2 linked regions of the Gimesia maris genome follow. The protein of the gene in region 2 binds, or shares a complex with, the protein of the main gene of each other region. Links are inferred from orthologs where the notes say so. Each region holds a gene or a part of one and is shown on either strand. Other genes may lie near its edges.

What was found.
Region 1: the proteins of smc (region 2) and GmarT_RS11750 are in contact, whole or in part, in a crystal structure (PDB 3ZGX), measured with the Bacillus subtilis proteins. The link is inferred for Gimesia maris from one-to-one orthologs.

Annotation. Positions count from the first base shown.
Region 1 is NZ_CP042910.1:3,152,747-3,156,048, reverse strand. What follows is about bases 316-3,302. They hold GmarT_RS11750 (segregation and condensation protein A), read right to left. Parts: upstream 2,248-3,302; coding sequence 1,384-2,247; downstream 316-1,383. Other genes in these bases: GmarT_RS11745 (gamma-glutamyl-gamma-aminobutyrate hydrolase family protein), read right to left, coding at 2,572-3,302; uvrB (excinuclease ABC subunit UvrB), read right to left, coding at 316-1,208. Also shown: more of uvrB, read right to left, coding at 1-315. UniProt on the Bacillus subtilis protein: Participates in chromosomal partition during cell division. May act via the formation of a condensin-like complex containing Smc and ScpB that pull DNA away from mid-cell into both cell halves.
Region 2 is NZ_CP042910.1:1,003,958-1,008,768, reverse strand. Bases 225-4,720 are described here. They hold smc (chromosome segregation protein SMC), read right to left. Parts: upstream 4,349-4,720; coding sequence 425-4,348; downstream 225-424. Other genes in these bases: GmarT_RS03750 (flagellar basal body P-ring protein FlgI), read right to left, coding at 4,439-4,720; moaC (cyclic pyranopterin monophosphate synthase MoaC), read right to left, coding at 225-367. Also shown: more of moaC, read right to left, coding at 1-224; more of GmarT_RS03750, read right to left, coding at 4,721-4,811. UniProt on the Bacillus subtilis protein: Required for chromosome condensation and partitioning.

The sequences.
Region 1 (3,302 bases), 2.1 Mb from region 2 along the record:
TCAACGCGTTCCAGCTCCCAGTCTCCCGGGGTTGCAGATACGAATACAGTCTGTTTTCTCCGGGCGTTCCATTCATCAAACGTCAAGGGCCGATTATCCAGCGCCATCGGCAGACGAAATCCATGATCGACCAGGTTCGTTTTCCGGGAACGGTCGCCGGCATACATTGCCCGCACCTGAGAACAGGTCACGTGGGATTCATCCACAAATAACAGGTAGTCTTCCGGAAAGAAGTCCAGCAGTGTATCAGGAGGAGAGCCTGGCTTTCTGCCCGCCAGCGCTCGACTGTAATTCTCGATACCCGGACAAAAACCGACTTCTTCCAGCAACTCCATGTCATAGCGGGTTCGCGCACTCAATCGCTGCGACTCCAGCAGTTTCCCTTCGCTCTGCAGGACCTGGATGCGTTCATCCAACTCCGTCTGAATCTCCTGAATTGCTGACTCAATCCGTTCCTGGGGCAGAACAAAGTGCTTAGCCGGATAAATATAGGCTTCTTTGACAGTACGCAGCACTTCGCCGGTAAGCGGATCGATGATCGCCAGGTTCTCAATTTCATCCCCCCAGAACTCGATTCGGAAGGCAAACTCTTCATACGCGGGCCAGCATTCCACGACGTCCCCACGTACCCGGAATTTGGCCCGTGCTAATTCAACGTTATTTCGGTCATACTGAATATCAATCAACTTTCGCAGCATTTCATCGCGATCGATTTCTTCCCCTACCCGCAGAGGAATCATCATCTCCAGATAGTCTTTGGGAGACCCCAGACCGTAGATGCAGCTCACGCTCGCGACCACAATCACATCGCGACGGCTGACCAGGGCACTGGTCGCCAGTAACCGCAGACGATCAATCTCATCATTGATGGATGCATCCTTTTCAATGTAAATATCACGCTGCGGAATGTAGGCTTCCGGCTGGTAATAATCGTAATAGCTGACGAAATAGCTGACGGCATTTTCGGGAAAGAATTCCTTGAACTCGGAATAAAGCTGTGCAGCCAGCGTTTTATTATGCGAGAGGACCAGGGCAGGGCGGCCCAGTTCGGCAATGACATTCGCCATGGTAAAGGTTTTACCAGAGCCAGTCACCCCCAGCAGAACCTGATCCGATTTACCCGCCTTGATTCCATTAACCAGTCCTGCGATGGCTGCCGGTTGATCGCCCGAGGGTTGGAATTCACTCTTCAGTTGAAACACAGACATGCTCGCTCTCAGTCTCTAGGTTCAGCCCCTGCAGTAAAAAACGACAGGGCACTCAGACGAAAAATAGACTCTCAGTCTGTAGTATTGTAGAACGTCGGCGTACCATTAAGAAAGGGTCTGAGGGTACTCCAGTGAAAGAAGGGAGACTCTGACAAAAGGACACCTGGAAAACGGATTACACTTCCGGCTCCGATTCGTCTTCGACAGGTGATTCCGCCTGTATTTGAGCTTCAGGAACAGATTCAGTAACGTCTGCTTGTTCCTCAGTCGCCTGTTGATCCGGGGAAGATTCGATTGCTTCCGCTGTATCTTCCAGGGGAGGCATCACCCAGATTTCTCCATGCTCGACAGGCTGATCTGCCCGGAAGTGGTGATGGCGTAACAATTCCAGAATCGCCAGAAAGATACCAATAATCCGACTGCGAACTTTTTCACCTTCAAAGAAGCTACTGAAAGTAACGCGCTGCTCGACACGAACACGAGAACCAATTCGTTCCACATAGGTAGAAATGGGAGTATCGTCATACGTAATACTGGAATGCTCTTCCACTTCCTTACGTTTGACAACACGTGCCAGGGCACTGACCAGGTCCCATAATTCGACCTCTTTAATCAGGTCTTCTGAAGGATCTTTACCCGACTTGGGACGCTCATCAGAAAGTCGGGGATAGTGCTCCTGCCATTCCGCAGCATGTTCTTCAAGTGCATTGGCCGCGTCTTTGAATTTTTTATATTCCAGCAGCTGTTGAATCAGATCACTGCGCGGATCATCTATGACTTCCGCGATTTCTTCTTCTTCCGCACGCGGTAGAACCATTCGACTTTTAATTTCGGCCAATGTACTGGCCATCAGGATAAAATCACCCACCAGATCCAGATCAATCAGTTCCAGTACATCCAGAAAGTCATTGAAAGAAGCCGTAATGGAGGCGACAGGCAGGTCGAGAATGTCCAGTTCATTCCGCCGAATCAGGTATAACAGCAGATCCAATGGACCACTGTATAGATTGAGGTCGACCTTATATTGGGCAGTCGTCATAAGATTTTTTCGGGCTCAGTCGTGGAAAACGAACGCTAGAAGAGCATTAAATCGTTTTCTCATTGCGGGTTACAGAATATTCTCGAAACGGGATCGAATCAAATTCGTCGTCAGTTCCCGCTCTTTTGGAGGTTGATACTATCGTTATCGTCAGATTAACCGGTACAAGTTCAAATTTTCCGATTACCTGGCCGTTAAAGAAAAAAATCGGCAAGCCGTAATGACTTGCCGATTTCGAGTTCCTCGTATTACAAGGACACAAAGCAGAAGCGACTCCCGGTTACCCTCAAAAACCAGGAACACCGCCGGTGATCCAGCTGTGGGTTACGCAGCTTTGCGGACAGGCATTTGCAGAATTTGTGGTTCGGGTTCTTCACAGGCAGACAGAAAGTTTTCGAAGACCTGCATATCCAGAGCGGAAGCGGAATGATTCTGGGGATGCCATTGCACGCCGACGCAGAACCAGTCTTCATCGGGAACTTCGATGGCTTCAATCACACCATCCGGAGCAGTTGCCGAAACAACAAACATTTTTGAAACATATTTCACAGCCATATGATGCTGACTGTTCACACGAATTTCACCTGGACCGTACATTTTGTCAACGCGGGTACCGGGTCCGATATTGATAATATGACGCAGGTTGGCTTCCACACCATCACGATGATACATGGCACCAGGAACATCTTCGGTCACATGCTGATGCAGTGTGCCGCCACTGATGACATTCATCAGCTGCATTCCCGAACCAATCGCCAGCAGGGGCATTTTCATTTCCATTGCCATTGTACAGACACGACGATCAAAGTCTTCGCGGCGTAAAGGCATGGCGCGGGAAGCAGGGTGTTTTTCAAATCCCAGACGGATCGGATCCAGGTCTAACGCACAACCGGAAAGAATCAGGCCATCCAGTTGTTCCAGAAATTGTTTCAGGTCATCGTCATCAGCCAGGGGAGGCATCATCACGGGAATACCACCGGCGTCTGTTACAGAATCATAGTATCCGGTAAAGAACCAGCTTAAAGCCTGAGACTCTTTTTGCTCGGGGCGAAAGT
Region 2 (4,811 bases):
GGGCGGCGATACTGACGGCAGTCAATGCTTCCATTTCCACCCCGGTTTTGCCATCCACTTTCACCGTTGCCAGAATGCGAATTGTCGTTTCATCGGGAACTTCAAAATCCAGCTGGACACTGGTCAGGCTCAAAGGATGGCATAGAGGGATCAGGTCGGCTGTTTTTTTCGTCGCCATGATGCCTGCGATACGGGCGATTTCCAGAACGTCGCCTTTGGAAATCTGGCGATCCAGAATCAGTTTTTGTGTGTGAGGCAACATGGTCACCAGGGATTCGGCGACAGCGATGCGGGCGGTCACCGCTTTGTTCCCCACATCAACCATGCGGCTGGCGCCTTCTTCATCAAAATGGGTCAAGTCAGACATCGGAACCTCTCTGGAATCCTGGCAAACAGCGAATCAGTGCAGACACAGCCGCAACGATCAGGCAGCCTCGGAGGCATCTTCGGCAGTCGCCGACTGCTTGAAGTTCCCGTCTTCACTGATGTCGTCGAAGCGGACGGACATCCGTTTGGAGACCCCTGACTGTTCCATTGTAACGCCATATAAAACGTTTCCAACAGTCATGGATCGTTTATTATGTGTGATCATAATGAACTGCGTAGTTTCCTTGAAATCGTCGATCAGGCCGGCATAGCGTTCCACGTTGGCTTCATCCAGCGCCGCATCCACTTCGTCCAGAATACAAAACGGACTGGGACGGCTGCGGAAAATGGACATCAGCAGTGCCACAGCGGTCAGGGTTTTTTCACCACCACTTAATAAAGTCAGTCCGCGGAGTTCTTTTCCAGGGGGCCGGGCCACGATTTCAATACCACATTCCAGCACGTCATCCGGATCTTCCAGAATGATGTCCGCTTCACCGCCGCCGAACAGCTTACGGAAGATTTCCTGAAAGTGTCCACGAATAACTTCAAACGTATCATGAAACAGCCGCCGGCTCTCGGCATTAATACGACGAATGATTTCTTCCAGAGACGACTTGGCCTCGTTCAGGTCATCCAGCTGCGATTTCATATACTCGAAACGACATTCCAGCTCGTCCAGATCATTCAGGCTGTCTGAGTTGACGCTACCCATCATCTTGATTTTCCGCCTCAGGCGATTGACCTGTGCTTCAATTTCCGGGCGAATTTCCAGATACAGCTCTACATTAAAACCGGCTTCCGCAGTGGCAGCTTCTTCTTCCACCAGTTCGATTTCCACGCGTTCCGACTCGGCTACTTCTTCTGAAGGAACTTCATCCTGCTCAGCGGCGGAGTCTGACAGCTCTACATCTTGCGTTGTTTCTTCTGCAGAAGCGGACTCCTCTTCTGAAACGGATTCCGTATCGGTTTCTGATTCGTACTGCGCCTGTTCTTCCAGATGCTGCTTGAGAACAGATTCGCCCGAAGAAACAATTTCCTCCAGCGTGACCTGGTATTCCTCTTCGATCCGCTCCGCCAGAGTACTGATCTGATGATCGATATCACGGGTTTTGAATTCTTCTTCGTGCTTCTGTTCGCTCAATTCGCGACGCTCTTTACGCAGTGCCGCCTCTTCAGAGCTGAACTGCTTCTTGAGCTGCCGCTTCTCATCGCGGATTGCTGACACACTGGCAGCCGATGCGAGCAGGCCTTCCTGCATTAAATACTGTTCATCCAGCAAGGCACGCGTGTTAAGGATATGCAGCTTAATCTGGGAATTTTTTTCCAGCGACAGTTCATAACGACGATTGGATTCTTCCTGTTGCTGCTGACGCTGTTCAAATTCCAGCTTCAGCCGGTCGCAACGCTGATTCAGTCCCGCCAGTCGTTCTTCATGTGTTGCCAGTTCCAGTTTACGGGCATTCTGCTGCTCTTTGAGTTCCTGAACTTCACACTGTTTATTCAGCAGGGCGGACTCATCCTCCTGAATCAGCGCGTTCAACGACTGCAGACTGTCTTCTGTTTCCTGCTTTTCTGTTAATACGGTTTCAATTTCGGCCTGCAGTTTTTGCGCATGACGTTCCAGATCGACCAGATCACTTTTGACGGTCGACCATTCTTCATTCCACTGTTCCCGCTTCTGCTCGGCTGCAACCTTCGCCGCTTTTTCAATGGAAAGCGCCTCGGAAGCCTCCTGCATCTGTCTTTGACAGGCACTCCGTTCATCATCCACGGTGGCCAGCAGCGCATCCAGTTTTTCCAGAGCAGTTTCGTTGTCGTTCAATGTCCGATCAATGCGAATCAGATCGTTTTTGAGTTTTCGCAACTCGCTGCGGCGGGTGAAGATGGCAGATTCACCGCCGATGGCACCGACGAAGATCGACTGGTTTTCTTCAACCAGTTCTCCCTGCAGGGTGACAAAGCGACATTTTTTGCCGACTCCCTTAGACAGATTCACGGCTGTCTCCAGCGAATCCACAATCCAGGTATCCGCCAGCAGCATTTTTGCCAGCAACTGATTTTCCGGAGTCGGTTTCACCAGTTGATCGGCACGATAAATAACGCCGCGTTCCGCAGAGAGATCCAGAAGTTCCGCCTGCTGCTCCGTTGAAAATTCAGCCGGATCAGCGGCCTGACCTTCCAGTGTGAACCCCTGGATTGTCGCTGGCAGTTCTGTCTGTGAAGTCGGTCGAGTAATGAACCCCACCCGGCCAGAGATCGAATATTTCCCCTCTTTCAGAAATTCATAGAGTGGTTCAAATTCGCTGATCACCAGCAACTGAGAGCGAATACCTAACGCCACTTCCAGCAACGCCGCCTGTTCCAGATCCACGTCAAGCAGGTCTGCGACACTACCGATGATGGTATTCCAAGGCGAATATTGCGACGTCTGCGCGCGGTTCAGGATCTCCTTGACCCCGATACTGATTCCTTCCTGTCGCCGCTCCAGATCTTCCAGAACACTCTTGCGTGCCTGGTAGGCGCTACGTCTTTCCCGCAATTCGGACAGCTGTTGTGTTTTCTGATCCTGCTCACTGAGGAGTGTCTGTTGCTTTTCATCGACGTCAGACAGGTTTTGGGCAAATTCTGCGACCCGTTCGCCGGCGGAACGAAAACGTGCTTCACAGGCTTCGACGACCGCCTGCGCATCGTTGACTTTCGCCTCGAGCTGCAGTCGTTTTTCGGTTGCCTTCTCAATGGAACTGCTATAGGTTTCCAGCTGCGTCCGCATTGAGAACACGCGGTTATCCAGCGTCAGCGAAGTCTTGTTCAGCTCATGTACCTGCTGCTGCTTCCGTTGAATCTGCTCGCTGGCGGCATCAACTTCAGCAGTGACTGCAGTAATTCTGGCACGCGTCTCTTCCAGTTTCTGGCGCTGTTCCTGAAAACCGGATTCGGATTTGAGTTTTTCCTGAGTCACCGCTTCCAGGTCTTTTTGAATTTCTGACGTGCGTCTGGCCATCAGAATGCGCTGTTTTCGTAACCGGATAATTTCTGTTTCGAATTCCTGCTTCCGTTCCAGCTGATGTTCGATCGCGGTCTGATTTCCCGCAATCCCTTCGCGATGTGAAGAGAGTTTTTTCTCGACGGCTCGTAACTGGTCATCAAACTCAGAAACTTCCGCATCGATGGCAGCCAGCTTTTCTTCGTAAGTCTGGTAGTCGGCATTCAACTCTTCGATGCGCTGTTGATACTGGCCGATCCTGGCCTTCAAAGACGACTGCTGTGAAGTCAGATGCCGCCAGTCATCAGCGGCCATGCCCATCCACAGTTTACGCAACTCGGAAGAAACTTCACGGTACTTGGCCGCCTTGGAGGCCTGGCTGCGCGTGGAATTCAATTGCGCTTCGACTTCATCGACGATGTCGGTTAACCGCTGAATGTTCTGGCCGACCCGTTCGAGTTTGCGTTCCGCATCGACTTTCCGCGATTTATAGCGGCTGATTCCAGCGGCTTCTTCAAACACGACACGCCGGGTGGCGGCGTTAGCCTGCAGGATCTGATCGACGCGGCCCTGTTCGATAATGCTGTAAGCCGACGTCGCGGCTCCCGTGCCCATAAACAGGTCGCGAATATCTTTCAGACGGACCGGGTTGCGATTGAGCAGGTATTCCGAATCACCATTTTTCCAGAGTCGACGCCCGATTTGAACTTCGTCGGCATCAATATCCAGGAAGCCCTGCCGATTATTGAAGGTCAACGTCGCTTCGGCATACGCGTTGGCTTTGCGGCCCGCGGAACCGTTGAAGATCACGTCTGTCATGTCTTTGCCGCGAAGGCTCTTGGGGCTCTGGTCACCCAGAACCCACTTGATTCCATCCACGACGTTGCTCTTGCCACTTCCGTTGGGTCCGACCACGCAAGTGATGCCATCCGAAAATTCAAAGATGGTCCGGTCGGCAAAACTCTTAAAGCCGAACAGTTCCAATGATTTCAGCATCACAAAACCTTACACGGGAAAACTAACAACAGTTGCCTGACTTGCAGTGGCGATACACAATTCAGAATCAATCAAATTAACCGCTTGCTTTTATTTGTAAAAATATCGGAACCAGCTCTGGAAGGTATTCTGTTTCACGAACTTATCATCTTCATCCGTAGATTTGGGTTTTCGTGAATCAATCAGGGTCGCTTTACCTTTATCGCCTGACTCACTCGCTGATTCTATTTCAGGTTCTTCACTCTCTTCTTTCGATCTCCGGGATGCACTGGTACTGGGCGCACCTGTTGTGAAGATGTTGGGAACCATATTCTGATTACCGACCCGCGAACCCTTCTTCGGTTTCGGTTTGGACGATTTCAGATCACCCGACTTCAGAGCCAGTAGAGAATCGTCGTGAACCGGGCGGTAATACATGCGTCCGCCTTCAGGTAAGGCATCGATTTCGACCTGACCTTCGATA